Regions from separate parts of the Sinanaerobacter sp. ZZT-01 genome, predicted to be linked through region 3. Evidence: riboswitches for the same ligand, from Rfam matches in the RefSeq annotation. Region 3 holds a riboswitch; each other region holds the start of a gene.
What was found. A riboswitch is a leader RNA that binds a small molecule or an ion and turns the genes downstream of it on or off. The one in region 3 is predicted to bind cobalamin.
Positions count from the first base shown of each region.

Region 1: linked by a shared signal. The riboswitch ahead of U5921_RS13240 (nitrogenase iron protein NifH) and the one ahead of U5921_RS15625 (M14 family metallopeptidase) in region 3 are both predicted to bind cobalamin.
Region 2: linked by a shared signal. The riboswitch ahead of U5921_RS06075 (energy-coupling factor ABC transporter permease) and the one ahead of U5921_RS15625 (M14 family metallopeptidase) in region 3 are both predicted to bind cobalamin.

Region 1 covers NZ_CP141728.1:2,721,734-2,731,723, forward strand. The annotation lists gene U5921_RS13195 (HAMP domain-containing sensor histidine kinase) at 1-248, opposite strand, end outside; gene U5921_RS13200 (response regulator transcription factor) at 239-898, opposite strand; gene U5921_RS13205 (lantibiotic immunity ABC transporter MutG family permease subunit) at 914-1,669, opposite strand; gene U5921_RS13210 (lantibiotic immunity ABC transporter MutE/EpiE family permease subunit) at 1,669-2,394, opposite strand; gene U5921_RS13215 (lantibiotic protection ABC transporter ATP-binding protein) at 2,387-3,091, opposite strand; gene U5921_RS13220 (hypothetical protein) at 3,300-3,470, shown strand; gene U5921_RS13225 (hypothetical protein) at 3,682-4,293, shown strand; gene U5921_RS13230 (nitroreductase family protein) at 4,457-4,996, shown strand; gene U5921_RS13235 (GNAT family N-acetyltransferase) at 5,026-5,448, shown strand; cobalamin riboswitch at 5,560-5,747, shown strand; gene U5921_RS13240 (nitrogenase iron protein NifH) at 5,913-6,659, shown strand; gene U5921_RS13245 (nitrogenase component 1) at 6,670-7,947, shown strand; gene U5921_RS13250 (nitrogenase component 1) at 7,944-9,125, shown strand; gene U5921_RS13255 (ABC transporter substrate-binding protein) at 9,186-9,990, shown strand, end outside.
Region 2 covers NZ_CP141728.1:1,238,495-1,248,484, reverse strand. The annotation lists gene cbiE (precorrin-6y C5,15-methyltransferase (decarboxylating) subunit CbiE) at 32-1,279, shown strand; gene U5921_RS06085 (cobyrinate a,c-diamide synthase) at 1,281-2,702, shown strand; gene U5921_RS06080 (DMT family transporter) at 2,689-3,771, shown strand; cobalamin riboswitch at 3,840-4,027, shown strand; gene U5921_RS06075 (energy-coupling factor ABC transporter permease) at 4,168-4,917, shown strand; gene U5921_RS06070 (energy-coupling factor ABC transporter substrate-binding protein) at 4,920-5,219, shown strand; gene cbiQ (cobalt ECF transporter T component CbiQ) at 5,250-6,032, shown strand; gene U5921_RS06060 (energy-coupling factor ABC transporter ATP-binding protein) at 6,032-6,871, shown strand; gene U5921_RS06055 (sirohydrochlorin cobaltochelatase) at 6,884-7,672, shown strand; gene cbiD (cobalt-precorrin-5B (C(1))-methyltransferase CbiD) at 7,704-8,861, shown strand; gene cobI (precorrin-2 C(20)-methyltransferase) at 8,878-9,588, shown strand; gene cobM (precorrin-4 C(11)-methyltransferase) at 9,590-9,990, shown strand, end outside.
Region 3 covers NZ_CP141728.1:3,230,406-3,240,395, forward strand. The annotation lists gene U5921_RS15605 (ABC transporter ATP-binding protein) at 1-325, opposite strand, end outside; gene U5921_RS15610 (ABC transporter substrate-binding protein) at 341-1,918, opposite strand; gene nikC (nickel transporter permease) at 1,937-2,764, opposite strand; gene nikB (nickel ABC transporter permease) at 2,761-3,705, opposite strand; gene U5921_RS15625 (M14 family metallopeptidase) at 3,731-4,687, opposite strand; cobalamin riboswitch at 4,815-4,992, opposite strand; gene miaB (tRNA (N6-isopentenyl adenosine(37)-C2)-methylthiotransferase MiaB) at 5,159-6,520, opposite strand; gene U5921_RS15635 (NAD(P)H-dependent glycerol-3-phosphate dehydrogenase) at 6,545-7,558, opposite strand; gene plsY (glycerol-3-phosphate 1-O-acyltransferase PlsY) at 7,575-8,165, opposite strand; gene der (ribosome biogenesis GTPase Der) at 8,158-9,486, opposite strand; gene U5921_RS15650 (MBL fold metallo-hydrolase) at 9,629-9,990, opposite strand, start outside.

The DNA of each region.
Region 1 (9,990 bases), 510 kb from region 3:
TTAACGTCTACGACAATATAACTGCAATATGGCGGCAATAAAGTACGATCAAAATTCTCAGTGAGCGTATCTTCTAATTTACTTAATTTTACATCGGTATAATTGGCTTGTAAAACAATGCCTGATTGAAAAGAAATGGATACAATGAGGATGAATACCATGATTAAAGCGATAATGGCAACGGAAAGTCCGATTAAATGTTCTAAAAACAGTCTATATATCGAAATGGTGCTTTTTTTTATTTCCATTTATAGCCCACCCCCCAGACCGTTTCAATGGGGCAATCCATGACTTCACTAAATTTACTCCGAATGTTTTTTATGTGTACACGGATGGAGGAAATATCACTTTCAGAATGAAAGCCAAATATTTTCTCCAATATATTTTCAAGCGAAAAAATCTGGCCTTTATTTCTTGCCAATAGTTCGCAAATTTCATATTCACTTTTAGTTAAGCTTATCAACTTGTCTTTAACGGATACCGTTTTTTCTGATAGATCAAAAACGCAATCATTCAAAATCAAACTTTGGTGTCTGTCCCGATGTTCTCTGCGTATATGTGCATCGACTCTGGCTCTGAGTTCTGATATGTGAAAAGGTTTTTTGATATAATCATCGCCGCCCACAGATAACCCATCGATAACATCTTGTTCCATTGTTTTTGCTGTTAAAAATAAAATGGGACAATCAATCATACTTCTGTATTCCTTACAAAAGGTTATGCCATCAAGCCCCGGCATCATAATATCCAAGAGAATTAAATCAATCTTTTTAAAGTCATTTACTGCAACTTCCGTCGCAGAATTCTTTGTTATAACCACATGTCCATCTCTTGTGAGTGCGGTTTCAATTAATTTACAAATTGCAGTATCATCATCAATAACAAGAATATTCGCCATACGACCTCCTATCTTTTAATCTTCTGATTTTTTGACTTCCCATTTATTGGATAAGAAAATAAGAGCTATGAGAAAAAGAAAAATGAAAATTAAAATAAATATCATACTTTGTATCATACCATCAGATTGTAAAAAATCAATATTTCTTGAACTTGATAAAAGTAACATTTCAGAAAATCTTCCGCAGATTCCCCATGGAAGAAAAGTCCAAATACCATCGCCCAATCCTGTTAAAAGGAGTGCGGAAAGCAGACTGCCTATAATCCCTAGCCCCAAGCTGTAGCCTTTGCCGCCAATAAAAAAGCTCATGATGTAATGCAGGAAATATAAAGGGATCACGCTAATGGATAAGAGCAATGCAGTTTTTATATAAAAAAAGATATTAAAAGCTGTGAACCCCAATAGGCTAAAACCAATCCCAAAACCAACTAACGCAAGCAGAGATGAACAAAAGCCAAATATAATAAGCCATATCAGTTTCGTGATATGAGGTACATATTTTGGTGTTGCAGTGGATAAAAGCATTTGGAAAGCTCCTGCCTTTTGTTCCGATTCAGCCAAAATTGAAGTGATGATTCCAATTAAAACAGGAAAGGTGACAGATAGTATTTGAATATATGCTAACAGTTTATCCAATTCACTCCAAGGTGAAAAGGAATAATACCATACAAACAGAACAATTCCGATCACAGGTACAATGAAATGAATCAGCAATAGGGGAGAATGACGGAATTTATATAAATCAGATTTTAAGCTACTATAAAAAGACATTATTTTACCTCCCTATGATGAAACCACAATGTAGTTATGGCCGAGAAGAGTAAATACAACGCAACTGTTATTACAATACCTGTAAAAACAACAGAGGTGTCGCCTAAATGATTTCCTGCTTCAAGCGGTAAACCATTCGGTTGAACTTTAATAATAGGGGCCATTAACCTTGCTGGAATTGCAAATGGAACATACCACAATCTTGTCGCTGCAAAAAAGATACCAAATCCCATATTACAAAGCAAACTTAGCATAATTGAGAAAAAAGAAGCAATCTTTTCACTAATAAACATAAAAAAAGGTATTTGCCATGCAAAAGTTAAAAATAGAACCAAACTTGCTATGAAGCTATTTAAGAAGGGGATTGATACACCAATGCCCGTTCCAACAGCTGATAGAACGATAAAAAATATTATATTTGTAAAAAGTAACAAGATAGTGTTCATAACAAGCTGTGAAATCCATAACTTTTTTTTGTCAATAGAAACAGAAAATAAACCATGATGATTGTGCTTTTTCTCCGCAGAAACCGTAAAGGATACGATCATTGAAAGAGCACCCGGTAAAATCATGGTATACCACCAGTTAAATGCACCTTCCACAAAGAATTGGCCACCCATTAGAATAATTACAAGAGCAATTGCAACCAATGGGCCTAACCAAAGCAACTTTAAATTAAAACGATGCTTTTGTTTTAGAAATTCCGATTTTAAATAATTAACCATTATAAGCACCTGACTTTCTTACAACTTCCATAAAGAGACTTTCCAAATCCTCATTTTTATGGATTGAATCCTCATACCAAAGTTTCCCATTCGCTATAATGCCAATATCATCTGCTATTTGTTCTACCTCAGACAATATATGACTTGATAAAATAACGCTTATGCCTTTTTGTGGAAAGGACAAAATAAGTTCTCTTAAATCCTGTATGCCAATCGGGTCAAGTCCGTTTGTTGGTTCATCAAGGATTAACAGCGTTGGATTGTTTAAAAGTGCCATAGCTATACCCAGTCTTTGCTTCATACCCATTGAAAATTGTCCTGATTTTTTCTTACCTGTGTTAGTAAGTTCTACAATTTCAAGCACTTCTTTTATTCTGCTATTTGGCAAATTATATAGCAACGCTCTAACTTTCAAGTTTTCAAATGCTGTTAAATTTTCATAAATAGGTGGAGACTCAATTAAAGCACCAATATTCGATAAATTTTTTCTTTTCCAATGCTTGCCGTTAAAATAAATCTCACCTGATGATGGCTGTATCATACCTGTTATCATTTTAAGCAATGTAGATTTACCTGCACCATTCGGCCCAAGCAAGCCATAAATGCTATTTTTTCTAACGGTAATTGAAATATTATCATTTGCTTTTTGTTTTTTGAAGTTTTTGCATAAATCTTTTGTAGTTAATATGTTTTCCATATAAATATCCTCTTTTCTTTATGATGCTTTAAGAATAAAAGACATTTATAAAGAAAGTATAAAGATTTTAAAAATTTGCTTTACAGTGGTGTTTGACACAATTTTAAAAGAATGCCATCAAGGTTAGCGATGGCTAATTAATAAATATTAGCGAGACATTTAGTTCATATTTTTATGAACTTGCTTATTTAGAAGGGAATGAAACATAATGGGTTTATTATATAATGCCGATCAAATCGTTGTATTAGCAGATGGAAAGATTGCAGAGGCTGGGAAACATGAAGATTTAATAAAAAGAAAAGGATTATACAAGGAATTCCTACAAGTCAGAAAGGAGGCAGTTGGATGGAGCTTAGAAAAAGAGGTGAGCGGCCTGTAGATTAGTTTTGGTGGGATGACGAACGGATGGAACCCTTTTGGTATTAAGAGGAAATAAATAAAAATTTGACAGCAGTTCTCATTCACAAGATAACACAGAGAAATAGGAAATTACCTATTGAAACAAGATCAGCCGCCGATATATTAATTAAGTATAATAAAAGGGTTATTGAAACTGCTCTAATAAAGAACAATAGAATGTGGGTGATTAAATGGAGATCAATGGAGTTACAGCGACTCAATTTAGAGGGGTTTCCAGGTCTGGTAAAGCTGCGGAAATAGGCTTACCGAATTTGAATGATGTTAACGCATATACAGAGAAGAAAACAGATACGAGAGAATCAGAATATAAGAAAGCAATCATTGAGCAAGCGATTAAAGATCAGTCGAGAGGAAAGTTTCAAAATGAATCACAGGGGTTTAATCAACTTCTGAAACGTTATGTTTCAGAAGTATCTCCGGATAGAAAGGGAATTATCACACAAGGCTTAAGAGCGATAAATAAAAATAGGATCAATATAGATAAACCTTTAGACATCTTAGCATTATTATTGGATGGTAAAGTGAAATACCAAGATTCAGGGATAGACAGTCCTTATATTGAATTTTATGATAGCAATGGAGAAATGGTTGCAACCTATTCCAATAATGGGTGGACTATGTTTGATACGAAAGCAGAAACCGGACGTCGGATTGAGATGTGTTCAATATACAATAAGGCATGGGGAAATGCAGCTAAAAAGAGTCAGGAAGCAGGCGGTTGCCCTGTATCTTTTTCTGAAAGCCAATCTGATTCAGAATCAGCTATTGACCTGAAAGCATAGCAAAGATCATAAAGAAGATACAAGGCTGCCAATTCATTTATGTTTCCAAAGAAACGCTGAAGATTGGCAGTCTTTTTTGTAAGTTAGAGAGTATATTGGTATTTTGGAGTAAATTTGAGTTATAATAATGAAATTATAAAGATAAGTAAAGGAAATTAAAAGAATGAGGGAGATAGAAAAGAGAAGAAGCATTCGTAACTATTTAAATAAAAAGGTGGAAAAGGAAAAACTGATGCAAGTACTGGAAGGTGCCAGACTGGCACCTTCCGGCAGCAACACGCAACCTTGGAGATTTATTATTATTGAAGCAGAGGAGACAAAGGAAAAGCTGGCTATGGCAGATCATCAACAAGAATGGATGGTGGCGGCACCGATTTTTATTGTATGTGTAGCAGATATTCGAAGTCGAATTTCTATGGATACCGATATTACACTGAATGAGAACAGCTCTGAACCGGAGTTAAAGCAAATTATCAGAGATACAGCCATTGCAATGGAACATATTTTGCTTGAAGCAGAAAATCTGGGCTTATCTACTTGTTGGACTGCTTGGTTTGAGCAGGAGGCTGTTCGACCGATTTTAAATATTCCGGAGGATAAATATGTGTGTGGAATCATTACGCTGGGATATGGCGACGAAAAGCCAAAGCAGCGGCCTAGAAAAAAGATAGAAGAAATTGTGAGATATGAGACATGGCAGTAAGGGATACTTTATATTAGATTGGGGTTACTATGATTAGAAAATTTAAAAACGAAGATTTAGAAATAATAATGGAGCTATGGTTAAATACAAATATACACGCGCACGATTTTATTGCTGAGGATTATTGGAGAAATAATTTTGAATTGGTTAAGGGCATGCTTCCGTGTGCAGAACTCTATGTTTGCGAAATTGAGAACGAAATTAAGGCTTTTGTGGGAATTGATAATGGGTACATAGCCGGAATATTTGTATCGGGGGAAATGCAGTCGAAGGGACTCGGCAAACAATTGCTTGAAAAAGCAAAAGAGCTTTATGCTTCCCTTAGTTTAAACGTTTATAAAAAGAATGTAAAAGCCGTCCATTTTTATCAGAGAGAAAACTTTGTAATTGAAAAAGAACAAGTGGATGAAAATACGGGAGAGCTTGAATATTTCATGGTATGGAGTAAATAAGAAATACCACACTATTTTACTTTTATTTATGATAATGGAGCTTATAAAATTGAATTACAGATTACAAGTTGACAGGCTTTTTTATATGTTGTATACTAGGTTTACAAATAAAATAATAGACATAATTCAGGTGGCCGGACGCAGCAAACAGCCGGCATAATAGGGAAGCAGGTTAAAATCCTGCGCGGTACCGCCGCTGTATAAGAGGAGTTTTTTCAAAGATACCACCGGTCATTCGGGAAGGTTGGAAAAATGCTGATGCTTGAGCCAGAATACCTGCCTGAATGGGTTTTTGCAAGTCCTGCGTGTTTACGGGACGCGCAAAGTTTATATACAGCAGACTGCTAAACGGCGGACAAGCGGTATAGCAATCAGCTTCAGCAGAAGAATACGGGACTGCAGTTGTCAGGAGTGACAGCGGCAGTCCTTTGTTGTTCCCAAAAATCAAGGCAGGAGGTCTTACAATGAAAAAAATAGCAATATACGGAAAAGGGGGAATCGGCAAGTCAACGACGGTAGCAAATGTTTCCGCAGCACTCTCCAGAGAAGGAATTCGAGTGATGCAGATTGGATGCGACCCCAAATCTGATTCAACCGTTAATTTGACAGGAGGACAACGGATTCCCACAGTGCTCGATGTCATAAGAGAAAAGGGGGAAAAGACAAAACTGGAGGATATTACCTTTGAGGGAAGCTTTCAAGTAATCTGCGTCGAAGCAGGAGGACCGATGCCCGGAACCGGTTGTGCAGGAAGGGGAATTATTGCAGCATTTGAAAAGCTGGAAGAATTGAGGGCATATGAAATCTACAGACCGGATATCATCTTGTATGACGTACTGGGAGACGTGGTTTGCGGCGGGTTTGCAATGCCGATTCGGAACGGCTATGCAGATCGTGTCTGTGTTGTGACCTCAGGTGAGATGATGTCCTTATATGCAGCAGGTAATATTGCCAGTGCGGTTCGCTCATACGGTGCGAGAGGCTATGCCGAAATGGGAGGTCTGATCTTGAACAAAAAAGGCATTGAAGGCGAGGAAGAAATCGTGAGAAAAGCAGCAGACGAAATGGAGACGACAGTGCTTTTTACGGTGGAACGGGATCAGACTGTGCAAAAGGCAGAAGCGGTACATAAAACGGTCGTCGAAGCATTCCCGGAAAGCAGACAGGCAGAAGCATATCGAAGCTTGGCATTCAAGCTTCTTGAAGAATAGAGGTGAAGCGATGCGACTGAAACGATTATCAGAAATTCAGAGCAGCAAGGATATCTTTGGCGATTGCAGTGCCATCTCCTGCGGCGTTTTTTGCCCCACCTTCGGCGTTTCTGTCTGTGCTCCCTTGATACAGGATGGAGCCGTTCTGATTGTAGGAACTCCCGAATGTACATGGTATGCGAAAAACAGCAGCATTTACCATGCAATAGACCCGGGCTGGGATCGGTTTTACTGCTGTGCGATGGAAGAGCAGGATATTACCTTTGGAGAGAATGGCGCTATCATAAAAGCAATTTGCGACATTGCAGCGGAGTCTGACATCCATTGCATCTTCTTGGCGAGCACCTGCGTTCCGGAAATCATAGGAGACGATTTGGAAGCCATTGCAAAAGCTGGCGAAAAACTATCAGGAATCCCAGTCCTTCCTGTACGCATTGCACATTATGACCATAAATGCAATGAATTCGGAGTCGCCGTTTCCCGCACTTTGGAATCATTGGGAAGCTTAATGGAAGCACAGCCGAAACAGCCGAAAACGGTAAATCTTCTTGGAAGAAACTTTCACTCCGCTGTGGATGGCTCTCTGAGAGATACGGAATTGGTAAAGCTGCTCCAAACGCATGGGATTGCAATACAAAGAATTCTTCCGGATCGTTGCAGTACCTCAGAACTTAAAAAAGCCCCATCTGTGGCTCTCAATATTGTGACAAACGAAGTGGGGCGTGAGCTTGCATACTATATGGAAAAACATTTTGGAATTCCATATGTCCTCTTTGAGCCTTCTTTCGATTTGGATTATATAAGAGCCGGTTATGACAAATTGCAGAAGTGCCTCGGCATTTCCATGGAGCAGGAACTTTGCGGACGGAAGCGTGAGGCAAAAGCTGCAATCCATAACGGCAGACGTCTTCTTCAAGGGAAGTCTTTCATCAACGGAGGTAGACCGCCGGATGCCTTTGAAGCAGCAGAGTTTCTTGCAGAAATGGGAATGAAACCGCTTCTTATCCATGCATACAGACTGTGTGAAAACAGCAGCAAAAGGATAGAAAAAATACTGCAAAGAGGGTGGAACCCATATGTAAATTATGTGGCAAACCCAGAAGGGGCTGCTGCGTTGACGGAAGAACTTGCACCGGATATTTACATAGGGCATGGCGATGCAGAACGCTTGATTGATAGGGGAATCAAGCAAATTGAGATGTTGCTTCCTCCCGGAAAGCTCGGTTACGAAGCCATCGTTTACGCAGTATCCGCTTTGACCGGAGTTGGAAGGAGGGAATTCATTTGAAGCTTTATAAGAACTATCCAGTCCCGTCCGACCGAATGGGACTCCTATGGACACTAAGCGGAATCAAAGATCTAGTTTTGGTTGAATTCGGACCGGAAGGAACTACAAGATACTTGTTGGAATCCTTAAAGTATTTCGGAGAAGAGGCAAACGCCAAAATATTTACCACGATGATGGATGAAGATGTCGTCATCATGGGCAATGCCGAAAGGCTTCGAAAGACACTGGTCGAGGTAGATGAAATGTATTCCCCTGAGTATATATTTGTGGTGGAGTCCTCCGTAGGAGCCGTCATCGGAATGGATATAGAGGGCTTATGCAGAGAGTTTCAGCAGTCGGTAAAAGCCAAGCTTCTTTCTGTCAAGGGGGGCGGACTTTCCGGAATCTGGACGACAGGCGTTGAAGAAGCTTTGAGTATGCTCGCAGAGATTGCAGAAGAAAAGATAAGTGAAAAAGAAAATTACAATATTCTGGGATGCTGTGCCGATGAACTGAATCATAAAGCGGAAGCAGATGCAATCACAGCCATGATGGAAAAAGCGTTTGCGCTTAAGGTAAATTGTATCTTATCTGCTTCTGCATCGATAGAAGACTGTAAAAAGATGGGGAAATCCGCATTGAATGTCGTATTGCGCAAAGAAGCCTTGCCGGCGGCTCAGACTCTCGAAAAAAAATTTGGAACACCGTATGTGTACGGAAGGCCTTATGGATTAGACGGAACACAGAGCTGGCTTGAAGAAATGGAAGAAAAGCTCGGGAGAGAAGGGAATTGGAAGGCTGTGAACGTAGAAATGGAAGCGTTAAGATCACTTATTTTACAGCTGAAGCAGAAGATAGAACACGGAGCTGTAAGAAAACTCGTTATAAGCGGGCATTCGGAAACGGTAAAGGGATTAACTGCATTTGCTTCTTTGGAACTAGGCTTACCGGTTCTTTATTTGAAAAGTGCATGGAGCGCTCCAAAGGAGGAGGCAGCTGTGACAGAAGAAGAATACCGGCACCTGCTGGAAGAGAGCGGAACCTTTGTACTGGTAGACGGACTGCACAGCAGGCTCGCAGATGAGAAGAGGAGAATTCAGACCGCACATCCGATCTTAGAAGGAATAACGGTTCCTCAGCCCGGATTGATGGGAATCAAAGGAGCCGCGTATATTGTAAGAAAGCTGATTGATTTATAAAGATATATATGTGTTCATTTCAGGAAAAGTAGAAGATTAAAACAGGAGGTTTAAAAGAAAATGAAAAAAAGAATCCTTATTTTATTGGCCATAGTGATTTTAGTTGCAATGCCCGCTACCGGCTGTGTGGGACAACAGAAGAAGACAGATGTTTTAGGGGAAGACGGTAATAACGCTGAAAGGACAATCACCGATTTAGCAGGAAATACAGTAAAGATACCGGTACCAGAAAAAATAGATCGCGTAGTTATCATCGCACCGCCGTTGTTATCGACCTATATCAGTACAGCACAAGACCCGAAGAAGCTGGTCGGGGTACACCCTACCGCTTTTAACGACGCAAATCAGGAGCTTCTTGATCTCATGGTGCCAAACAACAAAAAAATTAATACAACCTTTCTCACAGGCTACGAATCCAATGTGGAAGAGCTTTTGAAACTGGATCCGGATATCGTTCTCGTATATGGTGAGGCGCAGAAGAAAGGGCTGGAAAACATCCAGATTCCGGTGGTCGACTTTTTTATAAAAAATCAGATCAATGAGGATTGGTCTGTTCAAATCGATGAGCTTATGCGAGAAATCTTTTCATTAGATGGAGACAATTCTCTGCAAAAGGAATGGGATATAGCCAACCAAAATGTAGCACAGATCCTTTCAGAAGCAAAGGAGAAGGAAACGCAAAAAGGGCTGATGATTATGAGTAATACCGAAGATAAGGTTATGGTGAGAGGTGCAGGTTCTTACGGAGATGACTGGCTTTTGAAAAGCGGACTTTCCAATGTTGCATCCGAACTTACAGGAGATAACATTGAGGTGACGATGGAGCAGATCTATCGATGGAATCCAGATATCATTTATGTATTCA
Region 2 (9,990 bases), 1.4 Mb from region 3:
CTGCATTTAAAATGAGGAAGACGGAGGCCATATGAAACAAATATATGTAGTTGGGATCGGGATGGGAAATCCAGAAACTTTGACGCTTGGCGGGAAAAAATGTATTGAAACGAGTCAGGCGTTGATAGGTGCTAGGCGGATGGTAGACAGCTTTCCACAGGGAAACAAGAAAAAACATTATGCAATTGCACCCGAAGAAATCACGGCATGGATTTATGAACAAACAGATATAGATTGCATTTCTGTTCTGATGTCCGGCGATGTTGGTTTTTTCAGCGGCACGAAAAAATTATGTACACTTTTAGAGGAAAAAAATAAAGAAAGATGCGCAGAAGGAAAATCTCCTTTTTGTAAGGTGGAGTGCGTCGCAGGAATCAGCTCCCTTCAATATTTCTGTTCGAAGTTGAATACCTCCTGGGAGGATGCTAAAATTGTCAGTCTGCATGGACGGGAGGCAAATGTAGCCGGTACGGTGCAGACAAATGAAAAAACGTTTTTTTTAACGGGAAGCGACCATCCGGCACAGGAGATTTGCAAACGGCTGATCGAAGCCGGATTAGGACAGGTTGAGGTTGCCGTTGGAGAACGCCTTTCTTATGAAACGGAGCGGATTGTGCTTGGGAGTGCAGAGGAACTGGGAAGGCAAAGCTTTGATTCTCTCAGTGTGGTTTTAGTACAAAACAATAAGATACAAAGACGCCAAAAACAATCCTATGGATTTTCAGACGAGGATTTTTTACGTGGTGATGTGCCGATGACAAAGGAAGAGGTACGCAGTGTCAGCCTTTCAAAATTACAGATATTAAAAACGGATGTTATTTACGATGTGGGTGCCGGCACCGGTTCGGTATCCGTTGAAATGGCACTGTTGGCGGAAGAAGGACAAGTCTATGCTGTAGAGACCAACCCGGAGGCGGTAGAACTTATTCGTTCCAATCGAGAAAAATTTGGTGCTTGGAACTTACAGATCTGTGCAGGGAAAGCACCGGAAGCATTGAACGATCTGCCGAAGCCGGATAAAGCCTTTCTTGGAGGAACGAAAGGAAATATGGAAGAGATCATTTCTTTACTTGTCCAAAAAAATCCACAGATACGTATTGTTATTAATGCGATTGCCTTGGAATCCATGTGGGAAGCGATGCAAGTGTTAAAAAAGTATGGATTTGAACACGTAGAAATCGTACAGCTGTCTTTGGCTAAGGCGAGAGAGGTAGGAAGCTTGCATATGATGACAGGGCAGAACCCCATTTTTATAATTAGTTCACAGAAAGGACAATAACATGCAGCGTAATATTCCGAGACTGATGATTGCAGCTACATCGAGCGGGGGCGGTAAAACAACAATTACCTGTGGTTTGCTGCAAGCTTTTATAAATCGTGGGATAGAAACCATTTCATTTAAATGCGGGCCGGATTATATTGATCCGATGTTTCATACAGAGGTGCTAGGGTTAAAGTCGAGAAACTTGGATCTTTTTTTCACAGATGCACAAACGACGAAAAATTTGTTTTGTAAAAATGCAAAGGGATTTGAGCTGGCAGTAATAGAAGGTGTTATGGGCTATTATGATGGGCTTGCGGGCATATCAACAGAAGCAAGTTCTTATGATTTAGCAAGAACGATGCAAACGCCAGTGATCTTACTAATTGACTGTAAAGGCAAATCTGTTTCCATCTTGGCTGAGATCAAGGGATTTCTGGAGCTTTGCCCAGACAGCAATATCAAGGGAGTTCTGTTAAATCGCTGCAATGCAATGCTGTATCCTGACCTTAAGAAACAGATTGAAAAAGAATTGGAAATTGAAGTTTACGGCTATGTACCCCAAAGGAATGATATTTCTTTGGAAAGCCGCCATTTGGGATTAGTCACCGCAAAAGAAATCGGAAACTTAAAACAAATCCTTAACCGCATTGCTGAACAAATGGAAGCAACCGTTGATTTAGATCGTTTATTGGTACTTGCTAATTCGGTAAAGCCGATTGTTTGTGAGGTAAAGGAATGCGTTCCGGGTAACTGGAGGATTGATGAGCTGTCACACGTGCAAGAAGATAAGGCGCGTATTGGTGTTGCAATGGATCAAGCCTTTTGCTTTTATTATCAGGATAATCTGGATTTACTTGCTGAACTGGGAGCGGAAATTGTACCGTTCAGTCCACTGAAGGAAGAAACACTTCCTGAAAATCTACACGGGCTTATTTTTGGAGGAGGCTATCCCGAGCTTTATCTTGAAACGCTTTCTTCGAATAAAAACTTGTTAAAAGAAATTAAGGAAACCATATCCAATGGAATTCCGTGTCTTGCTGAGTGCGGCGGATTTATGTATCTGCATGAGTGGATTCAGGATGAAGAAGGTAAACGAGTGCCTATGGTGGGAACGATTGAAGGAGGAAGCTATCCGACAGAAAAACTGGGGCGATTCGGCTACATTACGTTAACGGCGAATCAAGATAATCTTCTCTGCAAAAAAGGGAAAAGTATACGGGGCCATGAGTTTCATTACTGGGACAGCACGAATACAGGAGACTGTTTTCATGCGCAAAAACCGCTTCGAAAAACAGAGTGGAACTGCATGATTGCAGAAGGAAATTTAATTGCCGGTTATCCGCATTTACATTACTATTCCAATCCCCATTTTGCACACAATTACATAAAATCCTGTATGAAATATAAGAAGGAGGTTGAATGCATTGCAAAAAGATGAAAAAATTGCAGTTGGAAAAGCAATTTTAGCAGCGGCGCTTTTTGGAATCAGTGCACCTTTTTCAAAGATATTGTTGGAAGAAATTCCGGCGGCTTTAATGGCTGCTTTGCTTTATTTGGGAGCCGGTATTGGAATGTCCTTTGTGCAGGGTGCCGCTTACTTATATAAAAAAGAACCGTTAGAAGCAAAATTGGTGAGAAAAGATTTGCCCTACACCGTGGCGATGGTACTTCTAGACGTTTTGGCACCTGTTTTTCTCATGCTTGGGCTGAGTACTACCAGTGCAGCCAGCGTATCGCTTTTAAACAATTTTGAGATTGTTGCGACTGCACTAATTGCCGGTATTTTTTTTCGGGAGCCGCTTGGAAAGCGTATGTGGGGAGCGATTGCGGTAATTACTGCGGCAAGTATGCTTTTGTCATTTGAGGATGTTTCAAAACTTTCTTTTTCACTAGGAAGTATTTTTGTATTGCTAGCTTGCCTTTGCTGGGGGATGGAAAATAACTGTACACGCATGCTTTCATTAAAAAACCCGCTCGAGATCGTGATTATAAAAGGCTTTGGATCGGGGTTTGGCGCTCTGCTGCTCTTTCTCTTTATCGAAAATAGAGAAGGTATCCCTTATTTGACTGGATTTTCATCCGTCTATTACTGTATAGCGGCAATGCTGTTAGGCTTTGTAGCTTATGGCCTGAGTATTTTCTTTTACATTTCAGCGCAGAGATATTTAGGAGCGGCGAGGACGAGTGCCTATTATGCAGTCGCGCCTTTTATTGGGGTAGCTTTATCCATAGCCTTTTTCTCAGAACATCTGCCACAGCGTTTTTGGGTTGCAGTTCTTCTTATGATAGTAGGGACCTATTTAACGACAGTAGAAAAGCATACACATATACACAAGCACCAAACGATGGGACATACGCATAAGCATACGCATACCGATGGGCACCATAACCACGTTCATGAAGGGGATGGTGAGCTTGTTCACAGCCATTATCATATGCACGAGGCAATGGAGCATACACATAAACATAAGCCTGACATGCATCATCGGCATGCGCATGAATGCTAGCCTGAAATAATATAAAATAAAAAGGACAACTTCTTGAAAACGAAAAAATCACATGATATAATGAGATGACAATTAAGATATTATTAGGTGTTCGGTATTTTCCTGCCGAAAGAATAGGGAAGATGGGTGAAAGTCCCACGCGGTCACGCCGCTGTAATGGTCGAGTTGTATACAACAGCATCACTGTGGAAATGGGAAGATGGTATACAATGCTGAAGCCAAAGCCAGAAGACCTGCCTGATGATAGGTTCTGATTTTATTAAAAATCAGTAATTACATTTTCTTACGGACGATAGGAGGGTGTAATTCAGGGGAACATGAGATACATGATGTTTCCTAGTATTACGCTATTCTGATTTGTTTTAGAGTGGCGATTTTTTATTGGAGGGAAAAATTATGACAAGAACAAAAACAGAAAGACGGATTTTTTCATTAGGGGTTATCCTTGCTTTTGTGTTTGGAACGGCAACGATATCCAATGCAATGCACATTATGGAAGGATATTTGCCATTGAACTATTGCATTATATGGGGAGCGGTTTGTATTCCATTTTTAGTGGCAGGCTTTTTTTCAATCAAGAAAACACTTGCAAAACATAGAAAGACCATGCTGATTTTAGTGATGGCAGGTGCGTATGCGTTTGTACTATCCGCATTAAAAATTCCATCCGTTACCGGAAGCAGTTCTCATCCGACAGGAACCGGACTCGGCGCAATTTTATTCGGGCCTTCTGCTATGGCAATTATCGGAATTATTGTTTTATTATTTCAGGCTATTTTACTTGCGCATGGAGGCCTGACAACTTTAGGTGCAAATACTTTTTCCATGGCAATTGCAGGACCATTCGTATCCTATGCAATTTATAAACTATGTAGAAGCGTAAAGCTCCCAAAATCAGTTGGTGTATTTTTGGCGGCTTGCTTAGGCGATTTATTTACTTATTGTGTGACTGCTGTTCAGCTCGCAATGGCACATCCATCCGAGGTGGGAGGCTTCCGCGCATCTTTAATTGAATTTTTAGGAATCTTTGCAATGACACAGGTGCCGCTTGCACTCATTGAGGGATTAGTGGCCGTTGTAGTAATGCTGGGATTAGAAAGTTATGCTAAGCCTGAGTTGACTGAGCTTGGATACATGGAGGTGTAAAGATGACAAAGAACGCTAAGATAGTAATTGTACTGCTGCTTCTCGTAGTGGTCATTGCGGTAATTCCGCTTTTATTCATTCACGATTCTGAATTCGGTGGCGCAGATGGTGCTGCAGAAGATGCAATCACAGCGATTAATCCAAACTATGTCGCATGGGCAGAGCCTATTTTAGAACCGCCGGGCGGTGAAACCGAATCCCTTTTGTTCTGCTTACAGGCAGGACTGGGTGCCAGTGTATTTGGTTATGGGTTTGGATATTTAGTAGCTAGAAAAAAATACAAGAAAAAAGATGAAAAATAAAGTCTGGATTGGACCGGGAGGAAAGAAACAATGATGATTATCGACAAACTAGCGTATTCGTCCCAACTACGATATAAAAGTCCATTTTTAAAATCTGCCTTTGCGGTCGGAACACTTTTCATATGCGTGGGTGCCCGCTCCTTTGTCGTATCAGCTATTGTATTGATTCTAATGGGATGTTTGACTGTGTTTTACAGTCGAACATCTTTTTCCCATTATATGAAACTTATGACAGCACCTTTTGCCTTTCTCGCATTAGGTACAGTCGCCATTGCCGTAAATTTTACGGATGCACCTATGGACTTGCTATCAATTCCCGTAGGTACTCATTATTTGGCTGTGAGTGTCACATCTTTCACTTATGCCATTCGATTAATTCTTGTTTCCCTGGCTTCTGTTTCCTGTCTGTATTTTCTTACGCTTACGACTCCGCTTTTAGATCTGCTTACTGTTTTGAGGCGCCTGCACTGTCCTTGGATCATTGTTGAATTAATGATGTTGATTTATCGGTATATCTTTGTGCTTCTTGATATGGCAGTTGCGATCACAACCGCTCAAAATTGTCGTTTGGGTAACCGCGATGCGAAGACCGCCGTTCAAGCTATGGGACTCATGCTGTCTGTGCTTTTAGTCCGAGCTTTAAATAAATCCTCATTGCTCTATGATGCGATGGAATCTCGTTGTTACGACGGAGAAATCAGGGTATTGATGCAAAGCAGTTCTTCGGGCATGAAAGAAAAGGCAGGAGTCACTTTATTTTTAATCGCATTATTGATGATTTCAGCTGTCTGCAAATGGAACGGAGGCATTTAATGAAGGAGACGATTGTAAAAGCAGAGAAGGTATGCTATACGTACGAGGATGGTACCGAAGCACTGAAAGGAATCAATTTAGAGATAAAACGAGGCGAAAAGATTGCGATTATGGGAGCCAATGGTTCTGGGAAGTCTACCTTTTTTCTTCACTTAAATGGTGTGATGAAGCCAAAATCAGGGACTATTTATATAGATGGAACGCCGATTAATTATTCCCGAAAGGGCCTTCTTGAGGTAAGAAAAAAAGTGGGAATTGTGTTTCAGGACCCAGATAATCAGTTGTTTTCAGCAAATGTAATACAGGAGATTTCCTTTGGTATTTTGAATTTGGGAGTCGGTGAAGAAGAAGCAAAGGAAAGAGTCGAGCAAGTAATCAAAGAATTAAATATTACGGAATTTAAAGAAAAGCCAACTCATTTTTTAAGCGGTGGACAAAAAAAACGAGTCGCGATTGCCGATATTTTAGTCATGGACCCTGAGGTTATGATTTTAGATGAACCTGCTTCAGCACTTGATCCAAAGCATGCACGTTTGATTGACGGGATTGTGGATCAATTGAGTGAAAAAGGGATTACGGTGATCCTTTCCACGCATGATGTGGAACGTGCACTGATCTGGGCTGATCGAGTTATTTTGTTTCACGAAGGGTCGGTCGTTGGACAAGGTGTTCCGGAAGACGTTTTTTTAAATCAAGAACTTTTAACGAAAACAAACCTTGAAAAACCTACTGTACTTCGCATTTTTGAACGACTCTGCGAGGTTGGTATTTTAGATAAAACACTGCCAATGCCCCGTAAAGCGGAGGAATTGGAACGATATATTATGCAAAGAAGATAATTGGAGGATTTCATGAACCAGAAAAAAGCAATGCTTGTGGTCAGCTTTGGGACCAGCTATGAAGAAACCAGAAATAAGACCATTGGAGCAATTGAAAAAGAGATTGCTGAAAGTTACCCGGATTGGGAAATCCGGCGGGCATTTACCAGTGGAATGATTTTAAGAGTATTGGAAAAACGTGATGGACTGCATATTGATAATGTGACAGAAGCGATGGAAGGTTTAGTTCAAGATGGATTTCGAACCGTTTTGATACAGCCGACGCATATTATCAACGGAGATGAATATGACAAGATGGTCGATGCAGTCAAGCCGTATATGGAACAATTTGAAACAATAAAAATCGGAGAACCTTTATTGAGTTCCTCTGAGGACTATGAGGAAGTGGTAAAAGGAGTCATGGCACAACTGCCGCAGCTTCAAGCTGAGGAAGCCTTGGTACTGATGGGACATGGAACCACTCACCATACAGATGCCGTTTACGCCGCTTTAGATTATCGCTTTAAGGCAATGGGTTACAAAAATGTTTTTGTAGGAACGGTAGAAGGCTATCCGGATTTTGAACAAGTAAGCAGTATGGTAGACACTTACCGCCCGAAAAAAGTAATTCTGATGCCGTTCATGGTTGTTGCCGGAGATCATGCGCAAAATGACATGGCAGGAGAGGAAGAGGATGCATGGAAGACTCTTTTTGAGGAAAGCGGCTATGAAGTAGAGTGCATTTTAAAAGGGCTTGGAGAATTTAGCGAAATTCGCAGACTATACCTTAAACATGTTGCAGATATGCTTACAGAAGAATAAAAGGGAACAACCCATCTTCGGGAAAGTGAGAATGCCAATGGATATTCAAAAAAAGAACGTTGGAGAAAAGAATAAGAAATTAAGAGAAGGCTATACGACGGGAACCTGTGCAGCGGCAGCAGCACAGGGTGCCGTCATTTTTGCTTTTTCAGAAGCATTGCCAAAATCAGCCAAAATTCTTACGCCAAAGGGCAAATATCTGGAAATCACGCTTTTGGAAAGTAATCGTGGCTGTACAGACAACGGCGACGTATATGCGGTATGTGCAGTCAAAAAAGACAGCGGAGATGATCCAGATGTAACGAATGGCGTTTTGGTTTATGCAAAAGTAACTTTAGAACCGAAAGAGGAAAAAGGAATTGTTCTCATGGCTGGTCTGGGAGTTGGAACTGTTACAAAACCGGGACTGGCTTGTGCAGTAGGACAGCCTGCGATTAATCCGACACCCCGACGCATGATCGAGCAAGAGATCGAAAAGGTTGTAGAAGAATTTGAATATAGCGGCCGTATATCCGTTGAGATTTCAATTCCAAAAGGCGTTGAAATCGCGAAACGCACTTATAACCCCAGACTGGGAATCGTAGGAGGTATTTCCGTCCTCGGTACAAGCGGCATCGTAGAGCCGATGAGCGAGCAGGCCTTGATTGATACTATTAAGGTAGAAATGAATATGCAAAAAGCAGCCGGAGCAAGGTATTTGGTGATTACACCGGGGAATTACGGAGAAACTTTTTTAAAAAATACCATGAAGCAGGGAGAGCTTTATACAGTAAAATGCAGCAACTTTTTGGGAGACGCTCTGGATTATGCAGAAGAATCCGGGTTTGACGGACTTCTACTTGTCGGGCATATCGGAAAATTTGTTAAGGTTGCCGGCGGAATTTTCAATACACATTCTAAATATGGAGATGCACGCTTGGAAATAATGTCAGCACATGCAGCACTAAAGGGAGCATCACAGAAAACAATTGAAAGGCTGATGAATTGTCTAACAACAGATGATGCAATTTCAGTGCTTGATGAGGTACAATTAAGAGAAAAGACAATCGAGTCCATTTTGGAAAAGCTGGATTATCACATCAAAGAACGCACTCACAAATCCATACAGATTGGTGCAGTCACCTTTTCAAACCAATATGGATATTTGGGACAAACAAAAGACGCAGCAAAGCTTATAGAGAGGCTTTAGAAATGGAGGTAAAAATATGGCAAAATTATATGGTCTTGGAGTAGGGCCGGGAGATCCAGAGTTAATGACCTTAAAATCAGTTCGGATGATTCGTGAAAGTGACATCATAGTCCTTCCGAAATCAGGTCAAAAAATCAATGCAGCATATACCATTGCAAAAGGGAGTGTGCCGGAAATTGACCAAAAGGTACGGATGGAGGTTTCCATGCCTATGACTCGGGATCAGGAAAAATTAAGGCAGAGTCATGACGCGGCTGCAGATCAAATCATTGAAAAGTTGAAAGAAGGAAAAAATGTTGCATTCTTGACATTAGGAGATCCTTCTATCTATTCGACGTACATTTATGTTCATGAGCGAGTGCTGGAAAAAGGATTTGAAGCCGAAATCATACCAGGCATCCCTTCTTTTTGTGCGGTCTCTGCAAGATTGAATGAAGGATTGACAGAAGCGGCGCAGCCTCTCCATATCATACCTGCTTCTTATGATGGAATTGAAGAGGCACTGCGGTTAAACGGCACCAAGGTATTAATGAAAAGTGGAAAAGCAATTGGAAAGGTAAAAGAAGAGCTGTTAAAGATGGAACCATCTCCAACCGTTAAAATGGTTGAACGCTGTGGGATGCAGGGAGAACGGATTTTTAACAATGTTGATGAAATAGATGAAGATGCGAGCTATTTTTCCATATTAGTCGTAAAAGACAAAGAAGAAAGTACAGGAGGTTTTTAGTATGGTACATTTTGTTGGAGCAGGTCCGGGAGCAGCCGATTTAATTACAGTCAGAGGGCAGCGTCTTTTACAAGAAGCAGACGTAATCATATATGCTGGTTCCTTAGTAAATCCGGAACATTTAAAGCTGGCGAAGGATGGTTGTAAAATTTACGACAGCGCATCGATGACTCTAGAAGAAGTAATCAGCGTGATGCAGGGGGCGGAAAACGAAGGGAAGACAACGGTTCGTCTTCATACGGGAGACCCAAGCATTTACGGTGCGATTCGAGAGCAGATGGATTTGCTGGAGCCCAAAGAAATTGAATTTGACGTGACTCCGGGTGTCAGCTCCTTCTTTGGTGCAGCGGCAGCGTTAAAGGCAGAATATACTCTGCCTGATGTGTCTCAGACTGTAATCAT
Region 3 (9,990 bases):
CTATAAACTGATGCCCGATTTTCCGAATTGGGTTAATCATGGCTCCTGAATCCTGAAATATCATAGAAATTCTGCTGCCTCGGAATTGATCCCATTCCTTCCTTGAATAATTCATCACTGAATCCCCATCAAACCGAATATCTCCCTTCGTGACTTTTCCACCGGAAGGCAGCAAACCCATCGCAGCACGAATAACGGAAGTTTTTCCACTTCCGCTTTCGCCCACAAGACTTACAATTTGTCCTTTTTTTACTTCTAAATTGAATGCTTGGACAACTGCATCTCTCTTCTGATATTCAATTGAAATATTTTCAATGCTCAGCATAATGCCTCCTGCGTTTTACTTAGCCGGTTTCATATCTGTTGTAATCCAGTAGTAGTCCGCTGTATGTATTTCTGCCCCTTCTACCTTCTTTGAACTGCACATATTGCTGTGATAATATCCATGAATTAAAACGGCTGCATCATCAATTAAAATTTGCTGTAGTTCTTCAATAATGCCTGCACGGGCTTTTATATCCATCTCGGTTTCTAACTGTCCATACAGTTTATCATACTTCGCATTTGCATATCCACAATAATTAGCACTTGACTTACTATACCAGTTATCTAAATACGAATATGGATCTCCCACCGGAACCGTCATCCAATTATTTGCAAGCAAATCATATTCTCCTGCCACTAACATATTCCATTCGGTATCTGCATCTGTCGTATTTATCGTTACTTTAATACCAATCAATTCCAATTGTGATGCTACTGCTTCTGTAAAATCCGTCAGATTTCTGCTGTCATACGTTAGATAAGATAAGTCGATCATTTCTCCATTTATTTCACGATACCCATCTCCATCCGAATCGATTATTTCTGCTTTGTCCAAAAGTTTCTTTGCAGCTTTTATATCATATGGTGTCGCATCCTTTAGATTTTTATATCCATAATCTAATGTAGAAGGAAGAACTGAGCAGCCGGGTGTATACATACCACCTACGGTCACATTACACATTGTCTCATCATCCAGTGCCAGCAATACGGCTTTTCGCAGATTTACATCCTTTAAAACTCTCTTTTGATTGATATAAGAAAATCCGCATCGCATACCGATGGTTTCTGAAACCTGAAAATCGGAAGAGTCTCTTAATTTTTCCAAATCGCTTGTTGTTACAATGTTTTCTACAATATCAATATCGCCGCTTTGTAACGCCATAGCTTTTGTTGAGCTGTCATCAATAAATATAATATTAACATTTCTATATGGAACCTCTCCGTTCCAATAATATCCATTTGCTTCCATTGCAATCGATACTCCTGTATCATACTTTTTAATTGCATATGGGCCGGTTCCGATCGGATTGTTTGCAATATCCAGATCGGAATTTACATCCAAAATAGAAAAGTAAGGATGGGCTAATACCGCACACAAATCTGCATATGGCTTGCTCGTCACAATCTCAACCATACCAGAATCATCATCTGCAATAATCGATTCGTATTGCATAAATACGGACGGCGTTGAATTTCCGTTACTATTCGCTTCTTGCTCATACATATATTTTATAGAATCCACAACTGCGGAAGCAGTTACATCTTTTCCGTTGGAGAACTTCACTCCATCCCTAATATGAAATTTCCAATCTGTATTCTCATCGTTTACTTTGAACTTATCACTTATATAGGGCTGCGCATTCATTTCCTCATCAAAACGAAACAGACCTTCTCCGATGCTGTATCTGGATACGCACCAAGCCGCATTTATCATTGCGGATGGATCTAATGAATCCGAAAAGTTAGTGCACCCAAAATTCAATGTCTTACCCTTATCCGCAGAATTCTTATCGCTTGTCCCACATCCGCCAAATATGCTGACAACTATAACTGCAAGCAATACCAATACCGCAATTCTCTTTTTTAGCTTCATTTTTTGCCTCCTGTGATTTTATATTTGCTTCGGGTCTAATATGTCCCGTAAACAATCGCCTAATAAATTAAATATAACGGCTACCACACAAATCGCCATTCCAGGAAATACCATAAGCCATGGACAATCAAACATGTAAGCTCTTCCTTCATTTAGCATAAGCCCCCACTCTGCTAATGGTGCTTGTGCTCCAAATCCCAAAAAAGAAAGTCCTGCTAATTCTAAAATCATCGTTCCTATATCCGTAGCAGCTGTAATTATTAGCGTAGGTAATGCGTTAGGTATTAAATAATATCTTAAAATATCAATATCTTTTGTCCCCATGGTCTGTGCTGCATAGATATAATCCTTATGTCTAATTTTCAAAACCAAACTTCTTGCAAGCCTTGCATATTTTGTCCAGCTTACCGCCGCAATTGCGATAATTGCATTCGCAATACTAGCCCCTATAATACCTGCCACCGCAATCGCTAAGACCATTCCCGGAAAAGAAATCATCATATCCGAAAATCTCATGATTACAGAGTCTATCATGCCGCCATAAAATCCGGAAATCGTTCCAAAAATCGTCCCGACCAAAAAAATGATACTAACTAAGGCTAATGAAGCCGTCAGCGATATTCGAAGTCCATAAATAACACGAGATAAAACATCTCGCCCCAGCTTATCCGTTCCAAACCAGTGTGACGCACTCGGTGAAAGAAATGCTTCCTTTAAATTTGATTCATAAGGGCTGTAAGGCACTATTTTCCGAGCAAATAAAGCAATTAATACAAGTGCAGCCGCCAATAAAACGAGAATCATAAACTGTTTGTTTTTTCTCATGAATACAACTACTTTTTTCATATTTCACTCCTTTTTCGAATTCTTGGATCCAAATAAGAATATGAAATATCCACCAGCCCATTGATTACCATATATATCACTGCAATCCAAATTACATAGGCTTGAATTAAAGGATAGTCATAGGCTTTAATCGCAGAAACCGCTAAATTCCCAAGTCCTTGATAAGAAAAAATAACTTCAACTACTGCAGTTCCACCAAGTAAATTTCCCAATGATAAACCAAGCAGGGTGATCAGCGGCAATAATGCATTTGGAAAGATATGCTTCCATAGAATAATGCTTTCTTTAATGCCTCTTGCTCTTGCTCCAATAACGTACTCTTGATTCAATTCTTCCAAAACAGCAGTTCGCACCTGCCTCGTATACTTTGCAGACATTGCAAATGCAAGTGTAACTGCCGGCAAAATCAGCTTTTCGATTCCATTTCCCATAGAAACGACTGATACTAATTTAAATTTTACAGCAACCACATATAACAAGAGCATCCCTACCCAAAAATTAGGTATGGATATCCCTAAAAAAGTGCCGCTTCGTATCAAGTAATCTGCCACCCTGTTTCTCTTAACCGCTGCAAGCATACCAAGTGGAACGGATACAAGAATCATAAAGGCAAGAGAGGTAAATGCCAGCTTTAAAGTTGGCCATAATCTTACTAAAATAATATCAGCAACAGGTCGGTTCATAGAGTAAGAAATACCAAAATCCCCGCGAAGGCATCCAGCGAGCCAATTCCAGTACTGGATAAAAAACGGTTTGTTTAACCCCATACTTTCTCTCGTTTGTTCTAAAATTTCCTCACTTGGAATACTCCCAGATACAGCATACATGGTTCTAACGGGATCCCCTGGAGCCAGGTAGGTTAACCCAAATGTAATAAAACTAATCCCGAATAAAACGATTATAGTCTCAAATAGCCTATTCCTCAATTTTGTCCCGCTCAAAATGCCTCCTCCTTGCCTATAATCATTAATCGAAAAGCTTTCCGTAAGCAATGACCGTTTCTTTTTCTAAAACAGACAAGCTTGCGATTTGATACAAAATAACACTTCTTGCTTTTGCAATATGTCTTTCCAGTAAATTTCCAAAATAATCTCTGATTTCTCCTAATACCTCATTTTCTTCAACGATATCACCGGCTCGGTGCCGAGGGTACCAGCATCCTGTTTTTCCTGCCTCTTCATAAAACGCTTCCTTAATCAGGATTTGATCGGTTTTCTCAAATGCACTGCCCACAAGAAAGCCCATTGCTCTTAAAATCCTTTTTACATCCAAGATGTCTTCCTTCACTTCATCCTGTGACCAGAGTCCCAGATTTCCTCTTTCAAGCAAAATACCCGGGATTCCCAAGCTTCCCGCGTAGTTATAAGCACCTCCACTTCCGTTCTGAGATTGCACAATATATTTTACATTCACTTGCCTTGCCATCTTCTCGGAAATACGGCAGGTTTCTTCATCGGCTTTTCCCTGGCAATATACATAGGACTTTAATTCTTCATGCCAATCCCCACAATGCAGGTCAATATAATAATCGATATGAGAAAAAACTTCTTTCTCTATGTAATAACAAATTTTTTCTGCCAATGTTCCTTCTTTATTCCCGGGAAATTCACGATTTAGATTTTTCCCATCCTCATAAACACAGCTTTTTGTGCGATGCTCAAATCCGGTTCGATTTACCAATGGAAGTATTATGATATTCCCGCTGATCTGACTCGGTTTTAAAAAAACAGACAACTCAAGTGCTGCCTGTATTCCAACATACTCCGCATTATGAATGCCACCTGTTATTAAAATTGTCTTTCCTTCTTCTTTTCCGCAGATAACGGTAATCGGTAATTGAACGCCTGCTTCTGCGATTTCCACAACTCCCTGAATTTTTTCGTTTCTGTATTTTAATGCTTGCGTAAGGTCAATTAGATTCATTTACATTCTCCTCATTGCTTATCTCATACTATATCAAGAATATTAATCAAAAAAAAATGTACACAAATAAGTGTACACAAAGAATTCCTTGTCATTTTTTCTTTGAGCTCACCCATCCTCCGTAGGCATTGCTGATATGCATAAAAGCAGGTCTCCTGGCTTAAAAGCATCGTTCCTTCCTCCTTCCCGGATACAAAATATCCAGTGGTTTTTGGAAGAAACCCTTTTTTACAGTGACGGGATCGCATTGGACTTACACCAATTTCCCTATTAATCCTCATGGAACTTTTATAATTTACATTATATCCTAATTTTCAAACAAATGTCAACAAATTTCTACAATCCATAAAATTTCTCATACCTTCTTCGATATGGATTTGAAAGCTCAAAAAACATTGGACAGATAAAAACTGCTGAAAAACATTGCATTGTATGATTTCACAGCAGTTTTAAATCAAATATCTATTTCACTTATGAGATGACTTCTCCGGTCAAACTAAACGTCTTTCCTTCTGTAATTTTCACTTCTACGATCTCACCGATTAACGCACTGTTTCCTTTAAAATTGACTATCTTTAAAGAATCCGTCCTTCCGGTATAAGTCGTTTTGTCGGTCTTGCTCGTTCCTTCTACCAATACTTTTTGCACGGTTTTCTCATAGCTCTTATTAATCTGAGCGGTTATCCCATTCATCAACTCTACCAGACGATTAAAGCGCTCGTGCTTCACCGACTCAGAAATTTGATCCGTAAGGTTTGCGGCAGGTGTTCCCTTTCTTATGGAATATAAAAATGTAAAAGCAGAATCAAACTGTGCGGTTTGCACTAGATCCAAAGTTTCAGAAAAATCTTCTTCTGTCTCTCCCGGAAAACCTACAATAATATCAGTGGTAATCGCTATATCCGGAACTGCTTTACGAAGTTTTTCAATCAAATGCAGATACTGTTCTTTTGTATAGTTTCGATTCATTTTCTTCAGTAAATTTGTGCTTCCAGACTGAACCGGTAAATGAATATGTTTGCAAAGTTTATCACAATCTCGAAAGGCCTGAATCAAATGGTCTGACAAATCCTTTGGATGCGAGGTCATAAATCGAATGCGTTCTAATCCATCCACTTCATTCAGTGCATAAATCAGTCCGGCAAAGTCCATCCCGTTTTCTTTTGGCGCACAATAGTCACTTCCGTGGGAGCTGACCCCATAAGAATTGACATTTTGACCCAATAAAGTCACTTCTTTTACACCCGCAGCAACTAATTGCTCCACTTCGGAAATAATTTCCTCCGGTCTTCTGCTTCGCTCTCTTCCTCTCGTATAAGGAACGATGCAGTAAGTACAAAAATTGTTACATCCGTACATTATGTTAACAAAAGCTTTAAAAGGATAAAGCCGCTTAGCTGGTAATCCCTCCACTACAGCTCCGGCTTCTTCCCAAACATCGACAATTTTTTTACGTTCTGCAAGAACCCCCTCAATCAGCTGGGGAAAAGCGTGGATGTTATGCGTCCCAAAAACTAAGTCAACCCATGGATATTTGCTTTTCAGAGTGTCAATAATGTGCTGCTGCTGCATCATACAGCCACAGACGGCGACAACAAATGACGGTCTTTCTTCTTTTATTTTCTTCAGCTGCCCTAAAATGCCGAAAAAACGCTTATCCGCATTTTCTCTCACACTACATGTATTTAAGATTACGATATCTGCATCTTTTTTCGTTTTTGCTGTCGTAAATCCACGCTCTGCAAGCATACCCGCGATCGTTTCGGAATCACGCTCGTTCATCTGGCAACCAAAGGTCTGTATAAAAAAACTGCTTGGCTGATTATTTTCCATTTATTTTTCTCCAAATATTTGATATTAACGAATCAGTAAATCTTCTGTTTCGTGTTTTTTGCTGCGGCCCATTAATGCAGTAACGGCTTTTCTCGCATCCATTTTATCGTTTACAACTTGATAAATTGCTTCGGTAATCGGCATTTCCACACCATTTTTTTGTGCAAGCTCATAAGCGGCTTCCGTTGTAAACATTCCTTCTACAACCATACCTACTTTCTGCGTTGCTTCTGCAGGGCGCAATCCTTCTCCAATCATGATACCGCAGCGACGGTTTCTACTGTGCATACTGGTACAGGTTACAATCAAGTCACCCATTCCGCTGAGTCCGGAAAACGTTTTTTCCTCTGCTCCCAGCTTTACGCCTAATCGAGCCATCTCTGTCATTCCCCGAGTCATCATTGCCGCCTTAGCATTGTCACCAAATCCCATACCATCTGAAATTCCGGCTCCCAAAGCGATAATATTCTTTAATGCGCCTCCCAGTTCCACTCCGACAACGTCTGTATTCGTATAAACACGAAATGTATCAGACATAAAAACATCCTGAATGTATTCCGCCAGTTTGATGTCTTTCGATGCAGATACAACAGTAGTTGGCATAGCTTTTCCTACTTCTTCTGCATGAGAAGGTCCGGAAAGTACAACGTAATCAGCATCCGGCAGCTTTTCATTTGCAATTTGAGACATACGAAGCAGTGTTTTCTGTTCAATCCCTTTTGCAACATTAACGAGAACCATATCTTTTCTCAAATAAGGAAGCGCATTTTCCAAAGCACTTCGAAAATGCTGCGCCGGCGCTGAGAACAGTACAATATCGGCACCCTTTATCGCTTGTTCCGACTCCAGAGCAATATTTAATAATTCTGGGAAAGAGACCTCCGGTAAATATCTTTTATTTTCTCTGTTCACCCTCAGCTCCTGCGCATGCTGTTCATTAATATCCCACATATTTACTTCATGACCATTTGCGCTTAAAGTAACTGCTAAAGCGGTTCCCCAGCTTCCAGCTCCCAAAACTGCTATTTTTTTATTCATTTTCTGCCTCCAAAATTTATTTTTTTAAAGTTATTTTTGCTTCTTCTCCATGCAGAATACGTTTGATATTCTGACGATGTTTGAAAATGGCTATTACTCCCATCGCTGACGACCAAAGTAAATACTCAGGATGCATATAATAAGCCAAAAACGGAAGTGCCGCAGCAGCTAATACAGATCCAACAGCAACTCTCTTGGAAAAGACGATTCCCAAAAGGGCAATTACCGCAATCTCTAAACCCAAAATCGGCTCTATGCTTACAATTGCTCCAAACCCGGTTGCAATCCCTTTTCCTCCCCGAAATCCAAATAGAAGGGGCCAGATGTGTCCGATAAATACCGCTACACCGCAAAAAACAGCAACGGATTGCCCTCCTATGTAACGACCTAAAAGAACCGCAGTCACACCTTTTAGTATATCAATCGCTAATGTCGCTATCGCCGCTTTTTTCCCTAATACACGGAGAACATTGGTACTTCCTGCATTTCCACTACCCTGCGAGCGAATATCAATCCCTGATGCTTTTGCAATTAAAATGGCAGGTGAAATATTTCCTATGAAATAGGAAAGTATAACCGAAATTATTAAATAAAGCGGATTACTCATTCACGGACTCACCTTTCTCTCTAAATACAAATTTTATAGAAGTACCTTCAAAGCCAAAACCTTCTCTTATCTTATTTTCTAAATAACGGGCATAGGAAAAATGCATCAATTCCCGATCATTAATCTTAAACGAGAAAAGCGGCGGTTTCACTGCAACCTGCGTAACATAATAAATTTTCAAACGTTTTCCTTTATCCGAAGGAGGAGACTGCATCATGGTCGCATCAACAATCAAGCTGTTCAGCTGCCCAGTTGGAACACGCATCGCTCGTTTGTCTGCAACCATTTTTGCCATGTTGATTAGTTTTTCCAACCGTTGATTTTTTAAAACAGAAATAAATACGATAGGCGCATATGTCATAAAGGGCAGCTCTTCACGAATTTCTCTTTCAAAATCTCGCATTGTATTCGTTTCTTTTTCTACCAAATCCCATTTGTTTACAACGATAATCATTCCTTTTCCGGATTCGTGCGCAACACCTGCAATTTTTTTATCCTGTTCTGTAACACCCTCTTGGGCATCTATCATCAGGAAACAAACATCACAGCGTTCAATTGCTGAAATAGCACGTATTACACTGTAGCGTTCAATATCCTGAATTACTTTACTCTTTCGACGTATCCCTGCCGTATCAATTAATAAAAAAGAATCTTCTCCATGCGTAAATGGGGTATCAATCGAATCTCGTGTCGTTCCTGCAATGTTACTGACAATCACACGATTTTCTCCTAAAAATGCATTGATTAAAGAAGATTTTCCGACATTTGGTTTCCCTATAATTGCTATGTTTGTTCTGTCATCTTCTTCCATTGCATCCTCATTTTGCGGAAATTTTTCAATGATCATCTCTAAAAGGTCACCCAGTCCCAGCATATTTGCCGCAGAAATAGCAATTGGATCACCTAAACCCAATTCATAAAAATCATAGAAATCATCTGGGAGCTTCGGAGTATCAATCTTATTCGCAACTAAAATAACATCCTTACCCTTTCGACGCAGCATCGACGCGACTTCCCGATCCGCTGAAGTCACACCAGATCTTCCATCTACTAGAAATAAAATGACTTGCGCCGTTTCCATTGCAATCTCTGCTTGTGCACGCATCTGAGATAGAATAATATCATCTGAATCCGGCTCAATGCCACCCGTATCAATTAAAATAAACGGAGTATCTCTCCATTCTGCTTCTGCATAGATGCGATCTCGAGTTACTCCCGGCGTATCTTCTACAATTGATACTCTCCTGCCTACTATTTTATTAAAAAAAGTCGATTTTCCTACGTTTGGTCTGCCTACAACAGCGACTATTGGTTTATTCATAATGTCTTCACTCCATCTCTCTCTTGTTTTTTCTATTTTAAAAACAAGTAAAAAAATATATATTGCTCAATCAGAGTAATTATAGCAGAAAATGTCTGTTACAGCAATCAGTTCGTTGTCTTGCGAAAAAACAATCAGTCTTTTATAGTAAATCTAAGTATTCCCTATTATGCATATGTACATACTTCATCGTTGCAGAATCTCCATGCCCTGGATAGATTGTGATATCGTTATTCCATCTTGAAATAATTTCCCTTACAGTGCGGCGCATCTCCTGCTCTGAGCCATCTGCCAAATCCGTACGTCCGAGATCTATATTAAATATAGTGTCTCCCGTAAATACACATTTGCTTTTTTCTGAAAAAAAGCATACACTGCCATGGGTATGCCCCGGTGTATGTATCACTCGAATTTCTTCTTCACCTAAAAGGAAGACCTCTCCACCTTCAAGCATTCCGTCTACATTTTTTTTATACTGCTCGATATCCTGCCAATGCAGGTAAA